Regions from separate parts of the Paenibacillus sp. FSL R7-0210 genome, predicted to be linked through region 2. Evidence: predicted binding sites of a transcription regulator. Region 2 holds the regulator's gene; the other holds the start of a gene.
What was found. Region 2 encodes NrdR, which represses ribonucleotide reductase genes. Its sites were predicted from a motif close to AACACNATATATNGTGTT; they were not measured.
Positions count from the first base shown of each region.

Region 1: nrdI (class Ib ribonucleoside-diphosphate reductase assembly flavoprotein NrdI) is a predicted target of NrdR. The motif match lies at 8,825-8,842, and genes of this name have one in related genera.

Region 1 covers NZ_JBBPAR010000001.1:582,260-597,585, forward strand. Annotated here, with positions in the region: gene MKY64_RS02570 (ComEC/Rec2 family competence protein) at 1-636, shown strand, start outside; gene MKY64_RS02575 (sensor histidine kinase) at 666-1,613, shown strand; gene MKY64_RS02580 (response regulator transcription factor) at 1,594-2,295, shown strand; gene MKY64_RS02585 (ABC transporter ATP-binding protein) at 2,376-3,302, shown strand; gene MKY64_RS02590 (ABC transporter permease) at 3,295-4,056, shown strand; gene MKY64_RS02595 (alpha/beta fold hydrolase) at 4,078-4,857, opposite strand; gene nrdF (class 1b ribonucleoside-diphosphate reductase subunit beta) at 5,310-6,269, opposite strand; gene nrdE (class 1b ribonucleoside-diphosphate reductase subunit alpha) at 6,306-8,390, opposite strand; gene nrdI (class Ib ribonucleoside-diphosphate reductase assembly flavoprotein NrdI) at 8,377-8,736, opposite strand; gene MKY64_RS02615 (RNA polymerase sigma factor) at 9,341-9,877, shown strand; gene MKY64_RS02620 (hypothetical protein) at 9,874-11,046, shown strand; gene MKY64_RS02625 (LacI family DNA-binding transcriptional regulator) at 11,546-12,571, shown strand; gene MKY64_RS02630 (sugar kinase) at 13,141-14,094, opposite strand; gene MKY64_RS02635 (bifunctional 2-keto-4-hydroxyglutarate aldolase/2-keto-3-deoxy-6-phosphogluconate aldolase) at 14,434-15,075, shown strand; gene MKY64_RS02640 (hypothetical protein) at 15,326-15,326, shown strand, end outside.
Region 2 covers NZ_JBBPAR010000001.1:3,922,927-3,938,252, forward strand. Annotated here, with positions in the region: gene MKY64_RS16845 (Ig-like domain-containing protein) at 1-2,485, opposite strand, end outside; gene MKY64_RS16850 (carboxymuconolactone decarboxylase family protein) at 2,766-3,092, opposite strand; gene MKY64_RS16855 (tautomerase family protein) at 3,122-3,508, opposite strand; gene MKY64_RS16860 (LysR family transcriptional regulator) at 3,619-4,500, shown strand; gene MKY64_RS16865 (DoxX family protein) at 4,497-4,949, opposite strand; gene MKY64_RS16870 (TetR/AcrR family transcriptional regulator) at 4,989-5,582, opposite strand; gene MKY64_RS16875 (IS1096 element passenger TnpR family protein) at 5,798-6,277, opposite strand; gene MKY64_RS16880 (hypothetical protein) at 6,300-6,455, opposite strand; gene MKY64_RS16885 (transcriptional regulator) at 6,745-7,392, shown strand; tRNA gene MKY64_RS16890 (tRNA-Lys) at 7,876-7,948, opposite strand; tRNA gene MKY64_RS16895 (tRNA-Ala) at 7,958-8,033, opposite strand; gene nrdR (transcriptional regulator NrdR) at 8,286-8,759, opposite strand; gene MKY64_RS16905 (alpha/beta-type small acid-soluble spore protein) at 8,925-9,143, shown strand; gene MKY64_RS16910 (lytic transglycosylase domain-containing protein) at 9,243-9,806, opposite strand; gene coaE (dephospho-CoA kinase) at 9,806-10,402, opposite strand; gene ytaF (sporulation membrane protein YtaF) at 10,412-11,113, opposite strand; gene mutM (DNA-formamidopyrimidine glycosylase) at 11,292-12,134, opposite strand; gene polA (DNA polymerase I) at 12,186-14,858, opposite strand; gene phoU (phosphate signaling complex protein PhoU) at 15,008-15,326, opposite strand, start outside.

The sequences.
Region 1 (15,326 bases), 3.3 Mb from region 2:
GACCATGCCGGAGGGCTCCAGGCGGTGCTGGAAGGGATACCGGTATCGGCGCTGCTGTTCAACGGAACATTAGCCGACACAGAGCCGTACACCAAGCTGATGACGACCGCATTGGACGCGGGTGTCCGGCTGTATCCGGTGCAGCAGGGCATGTCGCTGGCTCCGGACGAGGCCACGCGGCTGAACTTCCTCTGGCCGGAGCCGCGAGCGGATGGACAGATCCTGCCAGAGGAAGTGGAGGATCAGAACCACGAATCGGTGGTGTTCCGGCTGGAGATGAACGGCCGGAGCTTTCTTTTCACAGGAGATATGGATCAGGCTGCAGAGGAAGCCATCTTACATTCCGCAAATCAATCCGGGATTAAGCAAGGCAGACCCATCGATGCCCTCAAGGTCGCCCACCACGGCAGCAAAACCGCCACCAGTGCAGATTGGCTCGCTTTCTGGAACCCCGGGGCCGCTGTAATCTCAGCCGGTGTGAATAACATGTACGGGCATCCGCACGGGACTGTGTTGGAGCGCTTGGCCGATACCGAAACAAGCATCTACCGGACCGACCAGCAGGGGGAGATTCAGCTTAGAGTGAGCAAGGAGGGAATCTCTATACGCCACAAGCTCACCCCCACCCCGGACTAGGACTCTGTAATCGTATATAATAAAACCATATGAGAGGAGTTGATCGTATCCTTATTGTTCTGGCAGGACTCCTGCTGCTGCTGATTGCCCAGACTGTGTACCTGCTGAACTACCGGAGACAGGTTGGTCAGATTAGCAGCCAGCTGTCTTTTATTATGGAGCATCAATCCCGTAAGCTGGTAGCGACCCAGTTGAAGCCAAGGGAGATCGGCAGGCTGGTGCGGGAGTGCAATAACCTGTTACGCCGCCAGCAAGCGATGGGAGAACAGTTCAGCCGCAAGAATCAGGAGATGAATCTGGCGATTACCAGTCTGTCGCATGATATCCGCACGCCGCTCACTTCACTGGATGGTTACCTTCAGCTGGCGCTGCGGACAGAGGCGGAGCAGGAGAAGGGGCGGTACGTAGCGCTTGCCCAGTCGAGAATACAGCAGATTATTAAGCTGGTAGAGGAACTGTTCCTCTATACCAAGCTGCAGAATCCCGAATATGAATTGGAGCTGCAGGCGGTTGATGTGGCGGAGGTGCTGAAGCGGAACCTGTTCACGTTCATTGATGATTTTACCCGGTCCGGGAATGAGCCTGAGCTTCGGCTGCCGGAGCTTTCTCCCTGGGTGATGGGGGATATCCATGCGCTGGAACGAATCTTTACCAATATCATCGGCAACTATTTCATCCACGGCGAAGGCCCGTTGACCGTAGAGGTTGAAGACAGGCAGGAGATGCTGTGTATACGCTTCACCAATCGGCTTAAGCCAGGCAGCAGTGTGGATACGGAGAAGATCTTTACCCGCTTTTACAGAGAAGATCCGTCGCGTACCCGGCATTCCTCAGGTCTTGGACTCTCGATTGTGATGGCGCTGATGGAGAAAATGAACGGCGACGCATCAGCCAATTCCGCCAGCGGCATCTTCAGCATTGATATCGAATTCACAAAAGCGGGAAAGGAGCACCCCCATGGGCATCCCTCTCAATAGTAAGAGCAAAAGAATTCTCATCGTTGAGGATGACGAGCATATTAACGCAATTCTGCATGACGGGCTTACCGCCGCAGGCTTTCAGTGTACCCGGGCCTATTCGGGCAGTGAAGGGATGCTGAATCTGGCAGAGCAGGAGTACCACCTCATTGTCCTGGACCTGATGCTGCCCGGATTGTCCGGCGAGGCATTTATGCAGCGTTTGCGTGAGGAGCTGAAGTCCCGGATTCCGGTTATTGTCCTCTCGGCAAAGGATCAGCTGGATCATAAGCTGGATCTGTTCACGCTGGGCGCTGATGATTATGTGACCAAGCCCTTTGAGCTGGAGGAGCTGATTGCCCGCATCCATGTCCATATCCAGCGGACAGCTGCCGGTGAGCCGGTGAAGGAGTTCAGGCATAAAAATCTGGTACTGGACTGCATGGCCTACAGTGTCAGAATTCATGGCAGCGTGCTTGCTCTGACCCGCCAGGAATACCGGATTGTCGAACTGTTGGTCAGGAATCCCTCACGCGTGTTCACGAAGCAGGATCTCTATGAGCTGGCCTGGGAGGAGATCTATCTGGGCGAGGACAAGACGATAACGGTACATGTCAGCAATATCCGCAATAAAATCAAAGCGCACGACAGCGAAGCCTATATCGATACGGTCTGGGGCATCGGCTTCCGGCTGAGTCCATGATGAACTTTGAACTTTCTTAACCTTTTGTTGGCGAACTATTAGTCTTCATCCTGTTAACTTAGGGTAAGGAGGTGGCAGACATGACAGATTGCATCATTGAACTATGCGGAGTGACCAAGATGTACCGATCGAAAGCAGCGGTGAGGAATGCCAATCTCAAAATCTACAGAGGAGAGATTGTCGGCATCATCGGCAAGAACGGTGCGGGCAAATCCACGCTGCTTAAAATGATCAGCGGACACGTATATCCGACCTCGGGAGAGCTGCATTTTTTCAACCGTGCGGCGGCGGGGGACCAGTCTTTTTTCGAGCGGATGGGGGTACTGATTGAGCAGCCCGGGTTATATCCGAACATCTCGGCCTATGAGAACCTGAAGCTGCTCGCCATCGCATATGGTCTAAGTGACAGGGATACCACGATAGAGAAATTGCTGAGGCTCGTAGGACTGGATCCTAAGAATACCGCCAAAGTCAAAAGCTATTCCATGGGTATGAAGCAGCGGCTGGGAATTGCGGTGGCCTTGCTTGGAAGTCCCGATGTGCTGATTCTGGATGAGCCGATTAACGGGCTTGATCCGCAAGGGATTGTAGAGATTAGGGAGCTCATTCTGGAGCTGAACGCAACGGGTCTGACGATTCTGATCTCCAGCCACATTCTGGAGGAGCTCTCCAAAATCGCCACCAAGTATGCCATTATCCATCAGGGGGAATTCGCCGAGGTAATCTCCAAGGAAGAATTACAGCAGCGCTGTGAGGAACGGATCGAGATTAGCGTGGAGGAAGCCCGGGAGGCTCTCCCGGTGCTGGAGCGCGAGTTGAAGATTACACAATATAAAGTGGTGGACAGCCGTACGGTGTATGTATACGACGAGCATATCCGCATCCGGCAGATCGTCCAGGAGCTGGCGCAGCATGGGATAATGGTAGATTCCATCTCAAGACATAAGCAGAGCCTGGAGCAGTATTTCCTGGAACGCACGGAAAGTGCAGGTGAACGCCATGATTAACCTGTTGCGGATGGACCTGTACCGCTTCACGCGAAACAAGATTATGTACTTGTTGCTGCTTTTGTTCTGTGCCTTTCAGATCTTCGGCATCTATATGATGAAGCAATACGAGCAACCGGTGGAGGGCCGTCCGCTGCTCAGCAGCTTAACGGAGAGTGAGTTCATCCAGCTTGTGATCTCACAGCCGCCTTCCTGGATGCTGATCTATATCGCCGTGTTCACGATTTATTTCTATATGAGCGAATGGAATTCCGGCTTCCACAAGAATTATATCTCCATGAGACAGGCAAGAATCCACTCCGTCTTCTCCAAAATGGCGATTCTCGCCCTATTCGTGGCAATGCTGTTCCTGATCCTGTTAATTGCAGACGGAATCGGCAGGAGACTGTTTATGGGTCAGACGGATCTGGAAGACTTGGGCATGCTCATTACTCTGCTGGTCGGCCAATTCCTGCTGCACTGGGCGTTCTCACTGGTTGTTCTCTGCATTGCTATGATGACCAAGAACCTGCTCATCAGCTTGAGCGCCGGTTTCGTTCTGGCTCTGAATGTGATCGGGATGGTACTGGGGGCGCTGGAGAATCAGTTCACAGGCACTCATCTGACGCAATATCTGCTGATCAACACGCTCGTACGGGTCAAGGATCTAGGCAACATGGCTGACCTGATTCATACATTCGGAGTAGCGGTTGCGGCGATTCTAATACTAAGCTATCTTGCTGTCCGCTACAAAATCAGGGAGGATCTGAACTAGCGTCACTCGCGCCTGAGGGAATCAGATTCTTCTGCATTCCCCGGGCAGCTCCCCGCCCTGAATCCATGCCTCGACCAGCTTATTGAACAGCTCCGGCTTCGCCAGAGAGAGGCCATGTCCTATCAGGGGAATCACCACGCCCATGCAGCGGGGATTTGCGGCAACCAGATCCCGGGCGGATTGCTTCATGACAGATTTCTCACGTTCACCTACAGTAACCAGTATCTTGCCTGTGGCCTCACTGAACCCGGCTGGAATGCGGAACGACATATTCTCTTCCAGCACCCGGATCAGCGTCTTCAGCTCCATCTGCCGGCTCTCTTCAACATACCGTTCCAGGTACTCCTCGCCCAGATAGAGCGTCTTAGCCTGTAGCTTCGCGAACCATCTGTACTTAATCAGCGGAAAAGACAGTCTGACCGCCGGCCCGATCAGCTTGCTGGCGGAGGGAATGGGCCGCACTAACGCGCTGTTGATGATGGCATAATCGATCAGCTCCGGTCTTAAACCCAGCATCTGAACCAACACCTGTGCGCCCAGCGAGAAGCCGGTGACAACGATCTTTCGTCCCTGAGCCCGCTCCTCAATGAGTAACAGAAGCTCCTCCGCACTGCTGCGGATCGTGAACTCCGTATCCTCCCGGCTGAACCCGTGCCCCGGCAGGTCCGGGACCAGAAAATGATACCCGGCGAACGCCGCCACCTGCTTCTCCCACATCCACCCGCTCACGCCCCCGCCATGCAGGAAGACCATCAGACAAGCCCCATCCGGGTCTCCGTACTCCTGAATATGTATCGCCATCCCGTTCCACCTCTTTCTTGTAAAATAGCCACTCCTACTCCTACGTCCCAGTAACAATATGGTCTCATAAGTAGAACCGGCTTTGCCTTCCTTTTCGGGATGGTACCGTTTCAGTGAAAAGTGAAGCTTGGGTTTCGATGATTTATTCAGAACCTTTGAGGGAACTGAAAAGGTGTATCACAAAAAAAAGCCCCGGCAGCTTGTCCAAGCGACCGGGTGCTTATTCTACATACCATCCAATAGGTTGAACTTGTAATATACAAATTAAGGGATGAATGGCGGAAGGGAATTTTGGAACTGTAGGAGCGGTAGCGTCCGCCTTTGTATACGGATTTCAACCGCGAACAGCGGTCTAATCAAGGAAATCTGTATACAACAGCGGCCGGAAGTCCAAAACTTCTCTGGAGTCACGACTATCCCGAAATCAGAGTCTACAAGTTCAATCTCTCCACTTAAAACTTAAAATCCTCATCCCGCAAAGGCTCCACATTCATAGCCCGCACATACCCATTCCCCTTCTTCGAGAAGAAGTCATGCTGCTTCGTGTGGGTGCTGATCCCGTTCTGGACGATTGGGTTAATCTCTTCCTCATCGAACAGCGGATCATGGCCGAGGTTCATCATCGCCTTGTTGGCATTGTAGCGCAGGAAGGTCTTCACTTCCTCCACCAGACCGATCGGTGCGTAGATCTGCTCGGTGTATTGCTCCTCGTTCGCGTGGAGCAGACGAAGCAGGCCGACCAGGGTCTCGTAGACATCGCTCTGGTCTTCTTCGGACAGCTCTTCGAAAATCTCCTGGGCCAGCACGCCGACATAGACGCCGTGGATGCTCTCATCACGCAGGATCAGGTCGATGATCTCGCCGCTGCAGGTCATTTTGCCTTGTCCGGCCAGATAGAGCGGGTAGAAGAAGCCGCTATAGAACAGGTAGCTCTCCAGCAGAACCGATGCAGACATCGCCAGATAGAGGTCTTTCTTCGTCTCGATCTTTTGATAATACTCCGAGATCGTCTCCGCCTTGAACTGCAGGAACGTATTGTCCTCCACCCAGCGGAAAATCCCGTCAATCTGCTCGGTGGAAGCCAGTGTGGTGAAAATGCTGCTGTACGACTTCGCATGAATCTGCTCCATCATGCCCATGAAGCCGAGGACCGCCTTGCGCTGCAAGCCGTCCACATGCTCCATAATCTGCGGCATGCCTACGCCGCCCTGGATCGTATCCAGCAGGGTCAGTCCGCCCAGCACCTTCATATAAGAGTCCTTTTCAATCTCACTCAGCGTGAGCCAGGACATTTTGTCATCGGATAATGGAATTTCGTCGTCGGTCCAGAACTGCATAATATTCTGGTTCCAGAACATCAGTGAGAAATCGTCGTCGGGACGGTTCCAGTTCACGGCTTGAATTGCGCTCATAATCGTATATTCTCCCTTTCTGTACCTGTGACCTTCTTAGATGGAGCAGGCCAGGCATTCCTCGACAGACAATTTGTTGGTCCGGGTGTAGTACAGGGATTTCAGCCCTTTGTGCGCCGCATACAGGTAAGAGCGGGCCAGCTCACGGGTTGTAACATCACTGTTCACATGCAGAACCGTTGAGATACCCTGGTCGATATGAGGCTGAATCTCCGCAATCAGATCAATGACCTTGAACTGGTCCATCTGGTAGGCGGATTTATAGTAGAACACATTGTCCGGACGCAGGTAAGGCATCGGATAGTAGGTGGTCGAGTTAGCATACGTGCGGGTCTCGATCTGCTCTACAATCGGCATGACGCTGGAGGTCGCATTCTGGATGTACGAGATGCTTGCGGTCGGCGCAATCGCCAGACGGTAAGCATGGTACAGGCCGTGCTTCATCACCTTGTCACGCAGCTGCTTCCAGTCCTCAGTTGTAGGAATGTAGATCCCTTCGAAGAGTTCCTGTGCTTTTGCCGTAACCGGACGGTAGTCTGTAGTTATATAACGGTCGAAATACACGCCGCTGGCATAGTCGGACTGCTCGAATCCATAGAAGGTCTCGCCGGTCTCAGCGGCAATCTCCATACTTTTCTCAATCGAGTGATAGTTCATGGTCATGAAGAAGGTGCGTGCGAAATCACGGGCCTGCTCACTCTCATAAGCCACCTTGTTCTTGGCGAAATAGCCGTGCAGGTTCATTACACCCAGACCTACGGAGTGCATTTCCTTGTTCGCTTTAGCTACGCCCGGAGCGTTGGAGACAGTAGTCATATCGCTGACAGCCGTCAGTGCCAGCATACCCTCATGTACGGATTCACGGATCTTGCCGTGCTCCATCACGTTCACGATGTTGAGGGAAGCCAGGTTGCAGCTGATATCGCGGCGGATCTCGTCCTGCTGACCGTAGTCGTTAATCTCTGAAGTCTCCTGCAACTGGAAAATCTCGGTGCACAGGTTGGACATCTTGATCTGGCCCACATTACGCAGGGCATGGGCGTTATTGGCATTACTCTTATTCATAATATACGGATAGCCCGATTCAAGCTGGATCATGGCGATCTTGGTCAGCATGTCGCGTGCGCTCATGGCGATTCTTTTCTTCACGCGCGGATCAGCAAGCAGGGTATCATACATGACGTCCAGATCCATGTCATCCAGGTGCGTACCATACGCCTGATAGACTGTGTAAGGAGCGAACACATGCAGCGGCTGATTATCCTGTGCCAGCTTGTAGAAGCGGTTAGGCACGATCAGGCCGATAGACAACGTCTTCAGGCGTGTCCGTTCGTCGGCGTTAATTTTCTTGCTGTCCAGGAATTCAAGTACGTCCCAGCCAAAAATATTATAATAAGCCGCACCCGAACCCTTACGCTGGCCCATCTGGTCCGCATAGGAGAAGCCGTCTTCCATGAGCTTCAGGACAGGCATAATGCCTTTGGCCGCATCCTCCACACCCTTAATGGTCTCGCCGCGCGAGCGCAGCTTGGACAGATTGACCGCAACGCCGCCCCCGATTTTCGACAGCTGCATGCAGGTATTCAGCACATAGTTGATAGAATTGAGCGAGTCGTCCATCTCCAGCAGGAAGCAGGAGACCATCTCGCCGCGGCGGCTTTTACCGGCATTGAGGAAGGTTGGTGTCGCCGGCTGCAGGCGCTGTTCCATCATCGAGCGGGCCAGTGTACGGGCCGTCTCCACGTTGCCCCGTCCCAGATGCAGAGCCACTACCGCTACGCGGTCCGGATAATGCTCCAGGTACTGCTTACGGTCATTGCTTTTGACAGCATAATCTGTGTAGAACTTGGAAGCCGCCATATAGGAAGGGAAGCGGAAATTATATTCATGGGCGATCCGGTAGACATCCTCCATCTCAGCAGCGGAGTAGCGGTCGTACAGGTCCTCGTAGTAGTCATTGGCAATCATATAATCAATCTTGGCTTTCGTATCCGTGAATGTCAGGCTACGCCGCTCCACATCCTGCATGAACTCGGCTACTGCCTCCTGGTCCTTATCCAATTGGAAAAAGCCGCTTTCGTCTCTCTTCATCAACATGTTGTTCAATTCAATATGCCGCAACCCGGTCCACCTCCTGTTTTATGCGCTGTACATCCCCGAAGGTTCCCGACAATTCAAACTTGCCGACCACCGGTACGTTGTAACGCTGTGCAATTAAGTCTGCGCTGTGCGCGTATAGCTCGCCCCAGTTTTTGTTGCCGCTCGCGGCGATGCCCTTGAGCCTGGAATGGTTTCGTTCAAGGAATGTTGACACCTTCTCTGGAATCTGTCCAAATCCGGTAGTGTATGTAACAAGCACGTAAGGCTCGTCGATCGTCATATGCTCTTCGATTTGAACCGCCGGAAGCTTCAGTTTGTTAATGAATCTTCTGACGTTGCCGGTCTTGGAATCGTAAGCAATCAACATGGCTCCTAACCTCCTATAACATGTTGCCCATTCTACTTGACAAGTGAAGAATAGCAGTTTTACTAGATTTATGGGCTTAGCTCTTATATACACTATATTTAGTAATGCTTAATCATTTTATATACCATATATTGAAAAGTCAAGAGACAGACAGACCTCTACGGCCCCTCAAAACAGAGCTTAAAACCGCCAATCCCACGCCCCGCCTGCATTCTATTCTCTTATAATTTATTAGTATTTTTTTTAAGCAATTTGCGGGGCTGCGGAATGGTGCAGACAGGGGCTTGCGGGAAGGGGAAACGGCTGTGTTTTTTGAAAGCGTTTAGCCTTCGGGGGATCTGGATTTCATTGCACTTCGTACATTAGATGCTCCTTAAATTTAGGAGGAAGTCAGATCTGTTGTATTTTGTACACTTGATTTCAGCTAACAGGGGCTAATTGAGCAGATTCTTCAAATTCTAATGCAGGAAATACAATAGAATGGAGATTAACGGCAAATATCGGCAATTCTATTGCAGAAAGTGCAATCCGCATATTCAGTTTTACAATAACAGGGAACCATATCCGCCGGCAGGAGTCTTATTAGGTGAGAAGGGGAGAGAACATGCAGAGTAAAGAACTAACGTATAGCATGACCTGTGCCTCATCGGTATCGCTTCGCGAGATGATGGAGACCTACGGCCAGGACGTATGGAATTATGCTTATGTCTTAACCCGCAACCGGGAGCAGGCGAACGATATCAGCCAGGAGGTATTTCTCAAGGCCTACAAGAGCATCGGCAAGTACCGGGGACAGGCTACCCTGAAAACCTGGCTGCTGACCATCACGCGCAACACCGCGTTCAGCTTACGGCGCAACAGCTTCTGGCGGAGGTTCACTCCGCTGGGCAGCTATCAGGATAAGGGAGGCACCATGTCCGCAGAACAAGAGGCCATCGGTAATCAATACGCTAACCGCATCTGGGAGATTATCATGGAGCTGCCGGACAAGTACCGGGAGGTGCTTGTGCTGGATATTCAGCAGGACCTGCCGGTGGCAGAGATGTCCGCTCTGCTCGGGATCGCGCAGGGAACAGTCAAATCCCGGCTCGGACGGGCCAGAGAGAAAGTGAGAACGGCGATAAAGGAGGAAGAGCTGTGAAGACAAGACAAGAGAAGGAGCAAGTGAAGGTGATGAGCGGGGAGAAGGACTGGTATAAGCAAGCCGGGCGGAACCCGCTTGCGGAGCCGGGATTCACACCGCAGCTCATGGCGCGGATTGAAGAGGCTGCAGCAGAAGGCTCATCGGGCAAAAGCGGACTACGCCGCCCGTTCGGGCGGGTGGCCGCCTTCGGCGGACTGGCAGCCATCCTGCTGCTCGTCACGCTGATCTGGCCGTTTGGCCCAGGGGCCGGGCTTGATCCGGCAGGGAGGCTGGCAGCGGTCTTTAAGCCTGGCTCGGGAGCGGCTGTGGTTACGCCCTCGGCGTCTCCTTCGGCGCCTCCGCAAGGCCTGGGTCTATACATGATCTCGGCAGAGTTTGAACTAGGCGGGCTTAAGTATTATATGCCCCTTCCGCTAGACCGTAATAAGAGTGCTGCAATGGCTGTTGAGACTTCCGCCGGAATCGTCTGGTCGCCTCCGCCGCCAATGGTTGACAATCTCAAGCCTAAATACACACACAATACAGAGCCATATACTCTTTATTTGACTCCTAAAGGGCATGCAGAGCTATCTGCGGATTCAGCACAGCGGTTGTATGTTTTTCCTTTGTATGCAGGAGGTGCACAGTCCTATTTGTCGCTGGGAAGTTTATTCGGAGCGGGAGATTATCTTTTGTTTTCCAGCAGCAGCTATAAAATTGGAGAGAATCAGAAAAGGTCAGGGGCCAAGCTGTATGTGATGGATGTCAGACAGGCAGGAGAGGGTAAGATTCCTGTTCCCCGAGAATTACTAACCTTAGATGAATCGTATAAAGTCTATAAGTCTTTTATGGCCCTTAATTCCGAAAAGGCAGAGCTGCTGGTTGTTTATTACACGGAAGATGGAAGAGGCGGTTATACACAGCATAATAAGCTGTATGATATTGCAACAGGCAATGCACAGGAACTTTCGGGTGAGATCACCACAGAAAATGTAGAAGTAGTCTCCAAAATCCATTATGGAGAGCTTACTGTTGATTCTAAAGATCCTGCAACCATAGTCCACTACGAAGTTAATGGAGAGCAACGGAGTACAGAGGTTGATATGAAGTCGGGCGATCAATGGTTCTACGACTGGTGGTATGAGGAATACGGTGTGAAAATTGATGCCTCCTCAATAAAAAAATGATCATCTTAGAGTACAGATGCAGGATGTGTGCTGGAATAGTTTGCTGATCATGAGATGTTCCATTCGGTCGATGGAGGAATTCCTGTGAAGGCAGGGAGTCCTCCAATTTGCCTGTTATCTATGTCCCTTGCGGACTGTGAAGCCTTTATATTCTCGATTTGGCACATTTGACCACGCTTACGGACTGCAAGGCCCTTATTGTAGTTCAAACGCGTCTTTATCGGCTGAGTAACAGTGAATAAGAGCACTGGAGTCCGCAGGGCTATTATAATGCTGCTTTTCGGGGAAATAAGCGCATCTCTGTCCGTTACCATTGTGCGGCCCAGTCATTTAGTGTATTTGTCTCACGCCTTAGACGCCGTATCCACTTATTTCGTATTTTCAATCTATTCATATAGATAATTTACTAAAAAAAAGCTATACTTTTTGATAATATCTCTAAGTAAACGTGATTTGTGTTTACTTCTGGAGTTCGATATCGAAGAGTGGAGCGGGATCAATGAAGAAGCTGACTATTGAGGATGTGGCTAAGAAAGCGGGCGTATCGAAAAGCACAGTCTCGCAATTTTTGAATAAACGGTTCAAGTATATGAGTGAGGCGACCAAAAACCGCATTGCCGAGGTTATCGATGAGCTGAATTACCAGCCCAACGGGCTTGCCCGCAGTCTCAAGCAGAACCGCACGCATATGGTTGGCATTATTGTAGCCAATATTGATTATTCGCTATCCATCCAGTGTATCCGGGCGATCGAGAATGAGCTGCAGCGCCATGGGATTCAGGTGATCATCTGCAACTCGGACGAGAATGCCGATAAGGAGAATACTTATGTGGAGACGCTGGTCGCCCGTCAGGTGGATGGCCTGATTATTTTTCCGGCGGGAGATCAGCCTGCGCCTTACACCAGATTAATTGAAGCGGAATATCCGCTGGTCTTCATGGACCGGCTGGTTGACGGGATCACGACCCAGAGCCTGCTGCTGGATAACGAGATGGCGGTGAAGACCGCTATCCGGGAGCTGACCGGCCACGGCCATGAAGCGATTGCTATTCTATCCCTGCCGCTTGGCGTACATGCGATTACCCCGCGCAAGGAGCGAATGAGCGGGTACAAAAAAGCGATGGAGGAAGCGGGTCTGCCGCTGCTGGGTTCGTATATGCGAAGTGTGTCACGCGAAGACATCGCATCTGCACTGGACGAGCTGCTGCAGCTTCCCGAGCCTCCAACAGCGCTGCTTGCCGCCAATGATCTGGTGCTGGGCGAAATTCTTAAATATGCGAACCGCAATGCCATTGCGATCCCCGGCCAGTTGTCGGTCATCGGCATCGACGATGCCGAATTCGCCCGGATCTATAATCCTGATATTACAACGATCCGCCAGCCGGCTTACGAGATGGGGATGCAGGCGGCCAAGATCATGCTCTCTTTGATCAACGATGCGGACAGCGCGATGCCCATCACCTACAGGTTCCCGCCTTCCTTGCAGCAGGGGGAGTCGGTGCAGCCGCCGGCTAAGCCGGAATAGAGCAGGTCGGGGCGGCGAAAGGTCCATCGTGGTGACAACTTATAGGAAATCTGCTCAGGAATCCACGGCTTTACGGACCCAGGGGCCGTTATTGTGCGGAAAAGAAGGGTTTTGTTAGTTTTACGGACTCAGGAGCCGTTAAATTGCTGTTTAGGGCGCTAGATGCCCGCGAAGTGCGGCTTAACGTCATCTGAGTCCGTTAGGCTTGCTATAGTGCAGCAACTCCCCAAATAACGGCTCTCCGGTCCGTAAGTCTATAGTTTGAGAGCAGGATTATGTACATTGAGCAAGACTATGTACTTTGCCGCGCGAACTGCTGGGAATGACGACTTGCCGGTTCACAGGAACAATGCTCGGATGAAACTGACTTATCGTAACTGAGCTGTAACTGAGCCATAAGTGAGCCATAACCATGCTGTACTACCTGCAATTCAGCCACACCTCTCTCATGCTACATATGCAAAAGGGTGTCCCAGCCGTCTGTCGGCTCAGGGACACCCTTTTTGCTGTGCTAATGTGTGTTCATGCTGAAGCCTGGCGCTGCCGGCAGCAGAGCACCTGCTCTTTGGCTATACGCCTGCGCTCATGAACTCCTCCAGCCGGGCACGGGTGGGAAGGCCATCCATATCGCCAGGCGACATCACGGCGAGTGCGCCGATCGCATTGCCGCGCTTCACGGCTTCTGCTACGCTGAGCTTCTCCAGCATAGCGCTGATCACCCCAACCGCGAAGCCGTCTCCGGCACCGACCGTATCGACAACCTGCTCGACCTTGAAGCCGTCCACATAACCCTCTTCACCAGCAGAGGTCTTATAGTAAGCGCCCTCAGGACCGAGCTTAATCACTACAAGGGATACGCCGCGCTCCAGATAGTACCCAGCAATCTCCTCCGGAGTCTCAAGACCGGTGAGAATCTTGCCTTCTCCGTGTCCGGGCAGGAACCAGTCGCAGCGGGTAGCCAGATCGTTGATCGTATTAACCATAGTTTCGGTGTCTGGCCACAGGGTCGGGCGCAGATTCGGGTCCAGTGATACGGTCTTGCCGCGCTGCTTCATGAACTCCATGGCATGCAGCGAGAACTCGTGACACGAAGCCGAGAGTGCGGAAGAGATGCTGGTCACATGCAGATGGCCTGCGGAAGCGAAGTAATCTTCATCGAAGTCGGCGAGACTCAGCTTGGAGGCGGCGGAATTTTTGCGGAAATATTCCACCTTGGGATCTCCAGTGAGTACCTTGGATTTGATCAGCATGCCCGTGGAGAATTCCTTGGTCGTTGTGATGCTTGCGGTATCGATCTTCTCCTTGTTCAGCGCCGAGGTGATGAACTGGCCAAAGTTGTCTTCGCCAAGCTTGGTCACATAACCGGTCAGATGCTCCAGGCGTGATAATCCGGTGGCTACATTGCTCTCCGCACCTGCCAGCGCCTTGGAGAAGGAAGTGACCTCATGCAGGGGGCCGGCTTCATTGGCGTAGAACATGGCCATCGGCTCCCCGAAGGTGACTGCATCCAGCTGTTTATTCATGAATAGTTCCTCCTAAAATGAACACGTTATTATGGTTTGGAATAGAATATAAGTTGAAATTATCACATAAAACGGTTTTGTACAATATAGCAATGCTCATTCTGCGGGCTTATTTTGTACAGGAACAGGGGAAGACATTCGTTTTTCCTTGATAAATAAGCGTTTTTGAATATTTTCGAAGGATTGATAATGCTTCCTGAATAAATATATATTGACTGTTAGCGGCAATGTTATTACTATTTTCTTAGAAGGATAAAGCCTGATGTTAGTAAAATAGATAAATTAGTTTATCTAAATTATTATTCTTATGAATATATAACCAGAGAGGAAGTAACAATCATGAAGAAAATTAAAGTATTGCAGAATATCACCTCTGTTGGCGTAGTAGCCGTTATTCGCGCGGATAATGCCGATGATGCTTATGCCATGTCGGTGGCTTGTATCGAGGGCGGACTGAACAATATCGAAGTGACCTTCACGACTCCGGGAGCCGAAGTAGCGATTAAGCGCTTGGTGGAAGAATACGGGGGCCGCGCCGTGATTGGTGCCGGTACTGTGCTTGATCCGCTGACGGCAAGAATAGCTATTCTGGCTGGTTCGGAATTTGTGGTCAGCCCGTCTTTTGAAGAGGATACTGCTAAGATGTGTAATCTGTACGGCATTCCTTACATGCCGGGCTGCATGACGCTGAATGAGATGAAGGAAGCCCTGAAGCTGGGTGTGGATGTGCTGAAGCTGTTCCCTGGAAGTGCGTTCGGACCGGACTATGTCAAGGCGGTTAAGGGGCCAATGCCGCATGTTAACATTATGCCTACCGGTGGCGTGGATCTGAACAATATGGAGAAATGGATCAAGAACGGCTGCATCGCTGTCGGCATCGGCGGCAACCTGACCGCACCGGCCAAGGAAGGCCGCTATGACCAGATCACAGAGCTGGCTGCTCAGTATGTAGCGAAGTTCAAGGAGATTCAAGGCAAGTGAAATACATGTACAACAGGAATGTCTTGCCTCTATGGGGCAGGGCATTTTTTTGTTGAATTTATATGTTTTGGGGTCCCCGCAAAGTACCTGGGTCATCACCTACGCTAAAGCCCCACTTTGTGGGGTTATTTTGTTGAGAGCTAGATATGCCTAAATGATGGAATTGCTGCCGCTTCGGGCAATACTTATAATAGAGGCAGAGTGCAGAGGCGCCTGCGGACATTGAGAAGTATACCTGAAAGGTGATGCCA
Region 2 (15,326 bases):
AAATGACGATATTGCCTGCTCCAGCCTTTACATTCTCGCTGAAGGTAAGGGTCAGATTAGCATCTGTTGCTACATCCGCTGCCCCATTTACAGGCGTAAAATGCTCTAATGCAGGAGCTGTCGTATCCGGCGCAGCCGTTGTGGTGAAGTGCCACGTGGTGTCGTCTGCGATACCGGAGTACAAGTTGCCGGATAGATCTGCGAAAGCATCTCCGCTAATCTGTACATGGTAGCTTGTACCATATTCCAGATTGTCAGCCGGGTTAATCGTGACTACATTGTTCAGAATGCTTACGTCCTTCGCAGCAATGGTAGCCGCTATTTGGTCAGACGAGTTGTTGTAGATAACAATACTGCCTTCCCCTGCTTGTACATTCTCGCTAAAAGCAAGCTCCAGGTTAGTTCCGATAGCTACCTCTGTTGCCCCATTCATAGGCGAGTATGTGCTTACGATTGGCGCGGTCGTATCCGGTTCGCTGGTGGTACTAAAGCGCCAGGTTGTATTGTTAGTGATACCGGCATAGCTGTTGCCCGACATATCCGTAAATGTACCATTATCAATCTGGACATAATAGCTTGCACCATAATCCAGATCAGCCTCGGGGTTAATCGTTACAACTTTGCCGTCAACGATTACTTCATCAGAACCAACAGGGATCGTCACAGGAGGAACTTCGCTGTTCGTGCTGTTGATTATCTTAATTTGGCCTTCACCCTTCTGTACATCCTCATTAAAGGTAAGAGCCAGATTGGTGCCAATTTCTTCATTCGTTGCTCCATTCTCAGGAGTAAAGCCGATTGTTAACGGCGGTGTAGTATCAGGCGCTTCTTCTGTTGTGAACTTCCAGGTGTCCTTGTCCGAGATACCTTCATAATAGTTAGCATTGTCTGATAGATCTTTGAAAGCTCCTTCATCGATGTTTACAAAGTACGTAGTACTGTTTTTAAAAACTTTATACGGAACAATGGTTACCACGTTATCCTTAACCGTGACATTCTCTGAGTTAACCGGAATTACCATTAGGTTTCCTTCGTCCATACTGTCATAAATCACAATGTTGCCGCTATCTGTCGTTACATCCTCACTGAAAGTGAGCGTCAGATTTGTGTCAATGGCTACTCCTACCGCCCCTGGCACAGGAAAATAATCACTTACAGTCGGAGCTTCCGTATCTCCTGGTCCGGCAACTGTCGTGAAACTCCACTCAGCCGCTGCGATTGCTGCATTGCCGCTTGCACCGTTAGTGAAAGCATTCGCTTCAACTGTAACGGCATATTTAGCCCCTGCATCAAAATCCTTACCCGGATTAATCGTTACCGTATTGGTAGCTGGATTTACTGTTACTCTGCTGGCGTCATCCGCCGGGATGGTTTCAACCGGAGTGGACAGATCCGCAGCCTTGAAAATTTTAATATTATTGTCGTCTCCAGTGGCTGCCGTCACCGGCTGATTAAACATGATCTCCAGATTTCTATCTATATCTACATCGGTCTCATCATTCCCTGGAGTCAGACTGAGCACCCTCGGGATGTTGGGAACGACATAAGACATAATGATTTCTCCGGAATCACCCGCTGCGATAAATTGATTAAGACCTTGGAAAAATACGATACCGTTAAGATTAGCCGTTGCGTTTGTAGTCTCTGGCTTCCACGTTTGCCCCAGATCGGTGCTGGAAAACACTTTCCCTCCATCTCCTGCGGCCATAAATACGCTGTTTCCGAAAGTTATTCCATTCAGGTTCACTTTCGACTCAAGGACCTTTGCTGCGCCTTTCGAACTTTCCGGAGAAGTAATAATAGTTCCAGACGCACCAACCGCTACGAACATTCCGCCGCCAAAGGTGATTCCGTTCAATTTGTTGGTTGTTTTACTTGTCACCTTGGTCCAATCAGATCCATCTTTGGACATTACCACTGTACCGTTATCACCCACCGCTACAAACTTACCGTTACCGTAAGCCACAGCGTTCAGATTCTCATTAGTGGCTGAGAATACGATCTCCCAGTCAGGGCGATTGTCATTTTTGATCATAATCATTCCTGAATCGCCGACTAGAACTAATGTTCCATCGCCGTAACTGACTCCATTCCAGTTAAAACCGGCGGAGCCATCGGAGGGTGTCCAGGACACGCCATCTGTTGACGTCAGGACTATCCCATTGTCACCGACTGCAACGAATTCGCCGCCTGCGCCCTTATGAATAATACTATTCAAATCCTCGGCTACCCCAGAATCACGAACAGCCCATGTCGAAGTTCCGCCTGCGGTAACAATTTTCCCTGCTTCCCCCACTGCAACTAAAGTATCTGAGCCAATAGCAACTCCGTTTACGTTGATGTCGTCTGGCAGCGGACCAACATTGTCCCAGCTTGCCGCACCATTGTCCGTTGAACCCGCATATACCGGAAAGGCTCCGGTCCAAACCAAGCTGATCACGAGTAACAACGAGAAATATTTTTTCAATCCCTTACCCTTAAACAAATGTATCGTTCCCCCTTGTTCATTCATCCTGTGCGCTATATTGCAAGTTCTGCTGGAGTCTAGCATCTGCCCCCTTAGAAAATTTCATTTCTGCGCCCATTCTATCAGACAGCTCTAAACAAACTCTTAACAATTCTCGACAAAAACCGATTCATCAGGACCTAATTGGGGTATAGCTCTAAAAAAAATGAAAAAACAGCGATTTTCTAACCTCTTATCATAAAAATTGTCTAAACCAAAAAAAGCGCACGGAGCTTTCGCTCACATGCGCTTTTTTTGGTTATATTTCCTCAAAAATTCCCTTGGCAACCTGTATCGCCGATGCGGCACGCGGCCAACCTCCATAAAAGGCGAGGTGAGTCATTGCCTCGATCAATTCTTCTTCGGATAGACCGTTCTCCAGGGCCAGACGGATATGAAAGGGTAACTGCTCGGTAAGTCCACCGGCAACCAGGGCCGATATCGTCAGGAGACTGCGTTCCCGAAGCGATAACTGCTCCCTTCTCCATACCTCCCCAAAGAGCACCTCCTCCGAATAACGCGCGAACGAAGGAGCAATGTCTCCAAATGCTTCAAGAGCATTCGATGCAATTCTCCGATGCTTCATTCCAATACCTCTCTTCCTTATATGAACATTCATTCAATCATCTGTGCGATGCCATTGCCAAACGTCCAGTCCTCGAATTCTGTATCGACCAGCACGACGAAGACGTCTTCTTTCCTGATGCCCAGTGTGCTCGACAACGTCTCGGCCAGCTTGCTGTAAAAGCCCCTTTTCTGCTCCTTGCTTCTCCCGGATTTGAGCGTAATCTGAATATAGAGCAGCCCATCCGTTCGCTCTATGTTTAAATAATTCGGACTGTAATAAAATTCGCTTGCTTTATGGGCATGGTAGACTTGAAAGAAATCATCTTGCGGCACGCTAAAATATTCCCTTAGAGCACTCATAATTTCGCGGCTAATGATAGGCAGCTGTTGGTCATCGTATTTGTTCTCCAAGTAACTGACTCTGACAAAAGGCATGTCACTTCACTCCTTTACTGGTGTAACTTCATTGTACTCCCCGCCTTTTATTCTGTATAATTGAATTAAATGATACGTAAATTCAAATTATCCGATGGAGATATCTGCTAATGGACCTAAAAGAACTAACTACATTTCAAACCATCCTGCAAGAAGGAAACTTCTCTAAAGCAGCCGCCAAACTGAACTACGCACAATCCACAATCACCAATCAGGTTCAACGTCTGGAGAAGGAACTGGGCATCAAGCTGTTCAAACGGGGCTGGGATTCTGAGCTTACAGCTTCGGGGCGGATATTTGCCGCTGAGATCGACAGTCTGATCCGACATTGGAACTATGTTGCGGACCAGGCAAAAGCTCTGCAAAAAGAGGAGATCGGAACGCTCAGGATCGGAGGGCTGGAATCATTGACAGAGCAGATACTACCAAAGTCACTGCTGCGGTTCATGGAGCATAAGCCTAATGTATCCTGCCATTTTGTGATCGGTAACACCGCTTCGCTCTCGCATGCCCTGCTTCAGAATCAATTGGATTTTGCCATCTGTGGAGAGCCTGTTGACCTATCTTCGTATCACTTCGAACCCTTGTATCAGGAGCGGATATCTTTTATCGCAGGGAACAACCACCCTTTGGCCGCAAAAGATGAGATCGCTTTCGAGGAATTGCTTGGTTATCCAATCATTGCCGGGGGAGCTACCTGTCTATATCATTCCCAATTATCGAAGCAGTTCTCCCGGTACACCGGAACTCCCTTTCTGCATACCGTAAGTCAAATCTCTGCCATTGCGGGCTTCGTCCAGCAAATCGATTTTATAGGAGCCGTCCTCGAATCTACGCCGTTACCACCGAATGTGGTGAGACTCCAGGTCACGCTGAAGGAAGCCTCCATTCCCGTAGGCCTGCTGCAATTACGTAACGATGAGTATCTCTCCTCATCCAAGAAGCTTTTGATGCAATTTGTAAAGGAGGAGCTGGAGTCTATTCACGATTAAGGCAGGTGGAGTAACGGGGATGCGAGCAGCACTGCAGTGATAAAAACGAGCTGAATTCCTATGCGGACCGGTAATTTTGGCACAGGCTTGCCCCCGATTGTCATATTCATGCGTGCTGCATAGATATTGGCGGGGAGCATGGCAATAAGAAGCAAGATCAGGCATACAGAAGCAGTTGCTGAGAAAGCGGGCAGCAGGATACCTATAGCTCCGGCCATTTCCAGCATCCCGGTAATCGTCACGATCCATTCTTTCTGCGGAAAAGCAGGCGGCACCATTCTGACCAAATCCGGCCGCCGCCGTCCCCAGTGAGCCGAAGCTCCGAAAAGCAGCATCACAGCTACAGCCCACTGAAGGGCGGTTTGCCAGTCATTCCAATACGTCAAGCCTAGTAGACCTATTCCCCGGAACAGTAAAAAGGATACGATGAGCGCTATAAAAGGAACCATTTAACCTCTCCCCTTCTTGTTACTTCATATTGCTTCATCTCAATTCTTCAGAATACCAGCCATAATACCGGATATTTCTTTCGCAGAAAGGGTCCCGGAAGAGGCGCGCAGGGACGCCCGCACACGCAGACCTAATGACAGCAGAACGAACAGCTCCGCCATCTCATCAGGGTTCACCGTTTCTTTAATCACCCCGTACTTTTGCCCCGTGATAATCCACTGCCTGGAGACCGACACCGACCGCTCATGAAAATGCTCAAGCACCTCCGCTACCGCCGGTTCATTCTCCTTGCCCAGCAGGTATAGAAGCACCTTGTTAGTCGCTTCATGGCTGTCTTCCAATCCGGCAAGACTTCTGGCGATGGCATGCATCGGCCCGTCGAAGCTTTTATCAATACTGCCTCTTACTTCCTCCTCAAAACGATCATTCACAGCGTCAAGCCGCTCCTCCAGCACCCAGGCAAAAATCTCATCCTTGCTCTTCACATAATGAAATATCGCCCCCTTAGATAATTGCGACTGCTCCATAATATCCTTCAAGGTAATGGCATGACAGCTCTTGTCCCGCAGCAGCTCCTTGGTCCCCTCCAGCAGCTGCCGGATCGTCTGCTTCCGCCGGTCTGCATTCTTCATTGCTATTCTCCTCTTCTGCCTTACATAGGTAAGATTAGATTAAATTAAAATATGATTACTGTTGATTATACATACCGACCGTTGGTTTGTAAATTAGTGCGTAAATAAAAAAAAGGTTCGGAATGTTCCGGATAACGTGGATTAATTCCTCCATCATTTCTCCGGCTCCCGAGCCCATGATTTTAATATCTATCCGATATGTATATTATTTCCATCTATGCCTCTTCATCCTCTTCGTCTTCATCTTCATCAAAGCCGCCATATTGATCCGGTGCCTCTCCCTCGATCTCCGTGACCATAGGCAGTTTTTGTCCCGGCTTCACTTCAGTCTCTCCCAGATATTGAACAATCATTCTCCACTCATCGCCATAATCGAATAGGAGCAGCATCTTTTGTTTGGGGGTATGAAAAACTTTACTGATTGTTGCTTTTTGCACTCCAGGAAACCTATCCCCCGCCCCCACATCAGCAAATAATTCATAGCCTTCCTCAGAGCGTGTCCAGTTTTTGAGATTATCATAGAATCCAAAGGCATGATCCAGATCAAAATCAAAAGATTCAATCGTAACTGCCGCAAGATCGTACAGCGACGCCTTTGCAGAAATTGCAATCTTCCGGGTAGGCCGACCACGCACCGCACCGTTCCAATCGCTTAAGGTTACTTTGAATAATCTGGCTTGTTCGTTGTTAGTCATCGGACTCTCCCCTTTTATCAATTCATTCTTCCTCACGCATTCTCCGAACCTCATTGTACAGTTTTTTTGCTTCATTAGGCGTCAGTATACCTTCAGATTCAAGAATATCGTCAATTGAATAGTCATCTTCAGCTAGCTCACTAGTTGTTTGTTTATCCATTCTTTTTGGCACAAGCATGTTTGATTTCAGCCTCCTATGAGGATTTAAGGATAATATACATGCAAACAATAAATAAAAGAAAACAAAAATATAAATCCTCTATAGTATACTGCACGATTAGAACCTCTGTAACTACTTATTGATTCCTGGATTTGTAGCGCTATAATAAGAAACATAGGTTGTGAAGCACACGCCGCTTTTAATGCTCTGCCCCTTCCGAGTTAGATTCTTGGAGAGGGTTGAGTATTGAGGCGGCTTTTTTGCGGGAAAAATAAATACTAAGTTGAGCGTTCGAGGAGGAGTACGGATGCCGCGATTTGAGCAGCAGTACGAGGAATGGTTAGTTAGCAATCTTAAGAATGAGAGCAACCACAGGCGCAAGGAGTTACTTGGCAAAGGATTAGGCCACGGAACAGTTGAATTTCTCCGCAAGGTATGGTTTCCGGCAATCGGCAATTTCGATCATTTGTTTCCAGAATGGGAAGTGCGTGATTTCAATAACGGGTACCGCTATCTGGACTTGGCTTATATGCCTGGAGGTGCAAAAGGCGGGATTGAGATTCAAGGCTATGGACCTCACGCCAGAGATCTGGATGTCAGACGCTTCAAGGATCTATGCCGCCGGCATTGCTTACTGGCCCTTGATAGTTGGACTTTTCTTCCTATCGCTTATCCTTCAATTATCGAAGAACCCAAGCAATGTCAGCAGTTGGTGTTGTCTTTTATCGGCAAATTCATTGCGACGGATGTTTCTTCCACATTAACTTGGCTGGAAGCGGAGACCCTTCGTTACGCAAGACGTCTGCTCAGGGCATTCACACCTTTCGAGCTTGCTAAGCATCTCAGGGTAACGGATAGGCACTCCAGACGAATTCTGCATCATTTGGTCGAACAACAGTTACTGGATGTGGCCGGAGGACAGCAGCGTTATCGGACATATCAGCTTAGAGTTTAACGTATGTTTAGGAGCATGAATTATAAAGCTGATATGGTAAAAACACTTGAATTCCGTGGCTGTGAGCGTGAAGAAGTAGAGGTATCAATCAGCTGTAACGGACCGAGACGCACCTATTTCTACAAAAAGCACAATTTTACCAAGCTTACGGACTCAGATGGCGCTATTTATTAGATTTCATCTCATATTTGGATGGTGAAGAGGCCTTAAGCGCGATACGGTCCGTTAGCCCTTTCAATTATACTGAATAGAGAAAATAAGGGCTGTGGGGTCCGTAGCAATCCTTTAGACACATCTAGAACCGAAGGAACTCGATGGAAACCATATTTCGCAGTTTGGGTTCGGGGGTTCGGGTTCGGGGGCGGGGTCGGGTTCGGGGTTCAAGGTTCGGGAATGGACCTCAAGCCCTTGCTGTTCCCCTACTTAATCACCCATATTCCATGAAACAGCAAAAGAACGGCATCTCTGCCGTTCTTCATGTGATGGACTCTCAGGGGCTCGAACCCTGGACAAATAGATTAAGAGTCTACTGCTCTACCAACTGAGCTAAGAGTCCGTATGAAATTGGTGGAGCCAAGGGGGATCGAACCCCTGACCTCATCGCTGCCAGCGATGCGCTCTCCCAGCTGAGCTATGGCCCCATATTTTTTACAATTTTGCCAATTTAGAATTACATTATGTATTCTACAATCTGATCTGAGCGAGAAGCTCAAGTCGCTTATTCATCAATGTGTTTCGTAGGCGACTTCTATATAATACAGAAATCTGCTTTCAGTGTCAACACTTTTCCGAAATTAATTTTGATACAAGACGCTCCACCCGGGAACTGACCTCTCAACCTCAAGGCCAGCCCCACTACCCCAATCGAATCCTTCACTTCTAAACGGCGAAGCTTACAGCCCGTCCAGCTCCTCAGTCTTGGACAGCAGTCCCTTCAGTTCCTTCATGAACATGTTGATGTCCTTGAACTGGCGGTACACGGACGCGAAGCGGACGTAGGCTACCTCGTCGACAGGGTAGAGCTGCTCCATGACCAGCTCGCCGATCTGGCGGCTCTCGATCTCGGCGAGAGCGATGCCGCGCAGGCTTTTCTCCACCTCAGATACGATGACCTCCAGGCGCTCTACAGGGACCGGACGCTTCTCGCAGGCACGGATCAGGCCGCGGAGGATTTTGTCACGGCTGAACTCTTCACGGCTGCCGCCTTTTTTGATCACAATCAGGGGGGTCTCTTCAATCATCTCGAAGGTGGTGAAACGGCGGCTGCACAGTTCGCATTCCCGCCTGCGGCGAATGGACTTATTCTCGTTGGCAGGGCGCGAGTCCAGGACTTTGGTATTGGTGTGGTCGCAGTAAGGACATTTCATAAGCTTCTTCACTTCCTCATCATTAGAATGGTCAGGCCCCGTCCCTTGATACACAAGGGCTATGCGGGCATCATTTAATTTCCAGAAAACACCGTTTATTTGTTGTTATGAATCTGACATGTCCGGCACATAATACAGTTACCAACCGATAGGAGGTGAACAGCAATGAGCCAAAATAACAACTCCAATAACCTGGTAGCTCCAAACTCACGCGGTGCCTTGGAACAACTGAAATATGAAGTTGCCCAGGAACTAGGTATCACCCTCTCCCCAGACGGATACCAAGGCAATAAAACTTCTTACGAAAACGGTTCGATCGGTGGTTACATCACTAAACGTCTTGTAACCCTGGCTGAACAGCAACTGGCAGGTCAGTACAAATAATACCTGCCCACACGACATAAGCTTGCCTAAGAAGTATCGAACGGCCTCCGGCCGTTTGATGCTTCTTTTTACATAACAGCAGCAGAAGTAACAAGCACCCTAGAACTCACTATAGAGCTCGGTGTATTGATCATAATAATAAATTACACGCTGTACGTAGTGACGGGTCTCACCGAACGGAATGTCCTTCACAGAGGCTTCTGTTCCGTCCCATTGCCCTTCATCCAACCAGCTCTGCACCTTACCAGGTCCGGCATTATAGGCGGCTATGACCGCTATACGGTTGCCGTCGAACTGCTTGGACAGCGTAGACAAATACCAGGTGCCCAGTTCAATATTGGAGGAGGGCTCTTCCTTCAGCCGCTCCAGCGACACGTCGGGGAGCTTGGCCTTTTCGAGCGCCCACTTGGCGGTATCCGGCATGAGCTGCATGAGCCCCAGTGCGCCTTTTTTGGATTCGCGGCCAGTCTTATAATTGGTCTCCACACGGATGATGGACGCCACCAGGAATGGGTCCATCTCATACGTCTGGCTGTGCTGGCGGATCTCTGCTTTAAAATAAATGGGATAAAACCATGACATCCAGTTGGAGCCAAGAAACAGGATCGCGGTGAAGCCGATGAACAGCAGCAGCAGGACTCTTTTTTTGCGCAGCCACTTCATCATATCAGACCCAGCCTGTCCCACAGACGGGCAACCTGAAGCTCGGCAGACTCAGGATCACCGCTATTGTCGATCACAAATGTCGCTTTCCTGCGCTTCAGTTCAATATCCATCTGCGACCTCAGCCGGTCCTCAGCCTGTTCCAGCTTCATTCCGCTGCGCTCCATGAGGCGGGCTAGCTGCACCCTCCTCGGAACATAGACCACAATAATCTGATCGAACAAGGAATCCAGCTCTGATTCGTAGAGCAGCGGAATGTCCACAATGACGAGCCGCTGCGGATTCTCTTGTTCAAGCGCATACATTCTGTCCTTAATCTCCCTGCGGATTGCCGGATGGGTCAGGTTATTCAGTGTCTTGAGCGCCTCCGGGTCCCGGAAGACAATCTCGCCAAGACCTGCCCGGTCCAGCGAACCGTCAGGCAGCAGAATGCGGTCTCCAAAAGCCTCCACCGCCGCCGCCAGCACCGGGTGCCCGGGGAGCATCACCTCTCTGGCGATGACATCGGCATCCACCAGTGCAGCTCCCTTGCGGACAAACAGTGCAGACACGGTGCTTTTTCCCGAAGCGATGCCTCCGGTTAAGCCTATAATCATGTACTCACCTCATAATAACTTCATTATACCCATTACAATTAATAATATCGCGGGCAGCGCAGCGGCATGCTTCATCCAGTAGCTGCCTGATAATCTCAGTCCTGTCTTCATTCCCATCAGCAAAAAGGTCCCGCTGAATACAGCGATCATCAGCGAGGTGGACCACGGGCTGAATCCGAGTAGTGCCGCACCGAGGCCGGCACCGAAGGCATCCAGCGACAACGCGATCCCCAGGATCATGGCTTCCATGGAGGAGATGCTTCCCGAGGCATCCATATCAGCGGAAGACGGCGTGCGGAGAATCTGTATAACCACGCCCAGATGGCGAAGCTCCAGCGAGAATACAGCCGGCTTCAGCTCTGCCTCAGCACTCTGTGCGGCAGCAGCCGTCTCCCTCCTGATCTCCTGCCCGGGCGCAGCCTCTTCCTGCTCCTTCTCCTTCTGTGTCAGCATCTGGAACAGGGACCAACAGCCCATTAAGACGAGAATAACCGCTCCGACACTGGAAGCGGCATTCGGGGAGACTACCTTTGCCAGCAGCACGCCGACCTGCATAGAACCATAAATGACGACCCCTGAACAGAGCGAGATAATGATAATGGAGAGCAGGGGAATTTTCATTTTACGCAGTCCATATGTAATGCCTACACCAAATCCATCCAGACTAAGCGCAAACGCAAGCAACAGCAGTGACAACAATGGGCTAAGCACCCGCAATCCCTCCCGTGAAGAACCGGAGCCGGAGCTCCGTTTCGCCATAATCAGCAATCTTCACACATTATATGGGCGGGACGGGCAGGAAGTGCCTGCCTTTATACATAACGGTTATAACTCAGATGTAACTTGCCTGGAAACGGGCTGTAAATGCGGCGCTGACTCTAAATAAATATTACAGAATCAGTACAGGTACCGGCTGGCAGCTGGGACAATAATGCGTTCCCCGTCCGCCGACCACACTCTTCTCAATCAGCGTGCCGCAGGTGGCACACGGCTGATCCTTGCGTCCGTAGATCTTGTGCTGATCCTGGTAGCTCCCGCTCTCTCCCTGGCCGTTGACATATGACTTCACGGAGGAGCCTCCGGCATTCACTGCTTCCGTCAGTGTTGCGACAATAGCATGATGCAGTCTGGCCAGCTGATCCTCCGAGAGGGACTTCGCGGTCTCCTCCGGGTGGATGCCTGCACGGTGCAGGGACTCATCTACATAAATATTGCCGATACCTACTATATATTCCTGATTGAGCAGCAGCGGCTTGATCTTGGTGCTCCGCTTAACGACAATCTCCTTGAACCGTTCCAGCGTGAAATCGGCATCCAGCGGCTCCTGCCCCAGCTTGTTCAGCGGCTTCAGCTGCAGATCCTCTCCCGGCTGGAATAGATGCATCGTCCCGAACTGGCGCACATCCGTATAACGCAGCTCCGTCCCATCTGTGAAATGGAAAATAACATGCGTATGCTTGTCCAGCAGCTCGCCCTCACGGTACACCCCGTAACGGCCCTCCATCCGCAGATGGGAGACCATCACCAGCCCGTCAAATACGAAACGCAGGAACTTGCCTCTGCGCTCAACCGTTACCACTGTATGGCCTGCCAGCATATGGGCAAAGACCTGAATATCATCCGGGCGCTGAATGATCCGCGGCAGCCGGACGGTGACATGCTCTATCTGCTTGCCTGTAATTAACTCATTAAGTGTTCTTCTGACTGTTTCGACTTCCGGCAATTCCGGCATCATGGCTCACCTCCACTCCATTATACCGGATATCTGCCATGTGCGGGGAGCCTATTTCGCTTCGTACCAGTTGCTGCCATAACTTACCTCTGCCTTCAGCGGAACAGACAGCTGCAGCGCTCCGGCCATCACCTCGGGCAGAAGCTGCTTCATTTGCTCCAGCTCCTCCTCCGGCACCTCGAATACTAACTCATCGTGTACCTGGAGCAGCATCCGGCTCTTCAGGCCGCGCTCATGCAGCGCCTTGTCCATATGAACCATGGCCAGCTTGATAATATCCGCAGCGGTTCCCTGAATCGGCGTATTCATCGCCGTACGTTCTGCGAAGGACCGCAGATTGAAGTTCTTCGCATTGATCTCCGGCAGATAACGGCGGCGTTCCAGCAGAGTAGTAACATACCCCTGCTTACGGGCCTCGACTACGATATCATCCATGTAACGGCGCACACCTTGGAACACCTCGAAATACTGCTCAATGAACCTGGCCGCTTCCTTGCGCGGGATGTTCAGGTTCTGCGACAGGCCGTAATCGCTGATGCCGTAGACAATCCCGAAGTTAACTGCTTTGGCGGAGCGGCGCATATTACTGTCCACACTCTCCGCAGGGACGCCGAATACGTCCATGGCGGTCTTAGTATGAATATCCATATCCTCGACAAAAGCTTCCTTCATCCGCTCATCACCTGAGATATGCGCCAGCACACGCAGCTCGATCTGCGAGTAATCCGCCGCCAGAATCGACCAGCCCGGCTCGGAGGGCACGAATACCTTACGGATCTTGCGGCCCTCTTCGAGCCGGATTGGAATGTTCTGCAGGTTCGGGAACTGGCTGCTGAGCCGGCCCGTGGCCGCAATCGTCTGCCGGTAAAAGGTGTGTACCTTGCCGGTCTCCGGCGAGATTTCCTTCATCAGGCCTTCCACATACGTGGATTGCAGCTTGGCAATGGTACGGTATTGCAGAATCAGGCGCACAGCGTCATGATAAGGCGCAAGCTTTTCCAGTACCTCGGCATCCGTCGAATACCCGGTCTTCGTCTTCTTCACGACCGGCAGACCGAGCTTCACGAACAGAACCTCGCCCAGCTGCTTCGGAGAATTAAGATTGAATTCGGTTCCGCAAGCGGAGTAGATCTCAGTGACCAGCCGGGAGATCTGGGCTTCAAATTCCCTGCCGAGCTGGACGAGATCATCCTTGTTAACAGCAATGCCCTGCTTCTCCATATCGGCGAGAATCCGTGACAGCGGCATCTCCAGGTCCTGGAACAGACCGGTCATGTCCGTCTTGTCCAGCTCCTCCTGCTGCTTCTGTACAATGCCAAGCACAGTCGCACTCTTACGGGCGACATGCTCACCGAGAATCTTAAGCTCAGGAATTCTATATTTGGCCCCTTTGCCGAAGACATCCTCATCCGGCGACAAGCGGGGTAGGCCGTATTTCGTGGTCAGGTCATTCAGATTCTGGCTGGCTTCGGTCGGGTCCAGCAGGTAGGCGGCCAGCTGAACATCGTTAGCGGCTCCGGCAAAAGCAATCCCCTGCCAATGCAGCGCCAGATCGGCACGGTGCAGATCATACCCGCTCTTCGGCGCCTGCTCGTCACCGAGCCAGTCCCGCAGGGGTGCTGCCGCCTTACTCTTCAGCAAGGCAAAAGACACAAAGTAATGCTGCTCCGGCGAAGACAGCCCGAGACCGATCACTTCGGCACGGTGCGGGTTCTCCCCGTTAGATTCCACATGCAGGGCGGAGATGCCCGGCAGTGCCTGAACCAGCTTCTCTATTCCGGCTTCGTCAACAATTGTAATATTAAGCTCTGCGGCTTCCACCACGGGGGAACCCGTCAGGCTGCCGTCCGCCGCATGTGAATAGGCGCTCAGCGACAGGCGCTCCAGCAGCGAGCGGAATTCCAGCTTGGCGAGCGCCGGCCCAGCCGTGTCCGTGTTAATCCCGCTGAAGACCATATCCTCCCACGTATGCTCAAGCGGAACCTCGCGGTAGATCGTCGCCAACTTTTTGCTCATGATGGCGCTGTCCGCATGCTCTTCCAGCTTCTCTTTCATCTTGCCCTTCAGCTCACCGGTTCCGGCCAGCACGCCCTCCACCGATCCGAACTGCTGGAGCAGCTTAAGCGCTGTCTTCTCCCCGACTCCCGGCACCCCGGGAATATTATCGCTGGCATCGCCCATCAGCCCCTTCAGATCAATGATCTGCTCTGGGGTGAGATCATATTTGTCACGGATCTGCTTAGGTCCGTAAAGTTCCACTTCCGTAACTCCCTTGCGCACCAGCGCTATGGTGGTATGCTCGGAAGCCAGCTGCAGCATATCCTTATCCCCGGACACAATCATCACCTGACGGCCGGCGGCATCCGCTTCCCTGGAGATGGTGCCGATAATATCGTCGGCCTCGTAGCCTGCAATCTCGAACTGCGGAACTCCCAGACCCTTCAGCAGTTCCTTGAGCAGCGGGAACTGCTCGGACAGCTCCGGCGGGGTCTTCTGACGCCCGCCCTTATAATCCTCATAGCCTTCATGCCGGAAGGTAATCTTCCCCGCGTCGAAGGCTACAATCATATGTGTCGGTTTATGCTCCTCCAGCAGACGCAGCAGCATCGTCGTGAAACCGTATACCGCATTCGTCTGCTGTCCCGCTGTATTCGTCAGCGGCGGCATGGCGAAGAACGCCCGGTAAATGATATTATTTCCATCAATGAGTATCAGCTTGTCCACACTAGCACCTCGCCTTTTTCTTGCTTTCTCCTTACATAGTAACATATGCTCCGCACCAAGACGAAATGGCTCTGCCACGAATCGCCGCTTTATGCCAAAATAAAAAACAAGCCCCCGGAATGAAGGCTTGCCTCTGGCAGTCTATACTGTTATTGGTTCAAATCCGGACGTTTACCTGTAACCAGATACACTACACTCTCGCCAATATTCGTGGCATGATCGGCAATCCGCTCAATGTAACGGCCAACCAGTGTGAGCAGCATCGCCTGATTCACTGTCTCAGGCCTCTGAACCATATAAGTGTACAGTTCGTTAATCATCGCGCTGTACAGACCATCGACCTGATCGTCATCCTGCGCCATTTTGTAGGCCAGATCCGTATTCTCGTCCAGATAAGACTGAATAGCCTCCGTGGTCATGATCGTAACAAGCTCAGCCATGCGCGGAATATCCACAAGCGGCTTAATC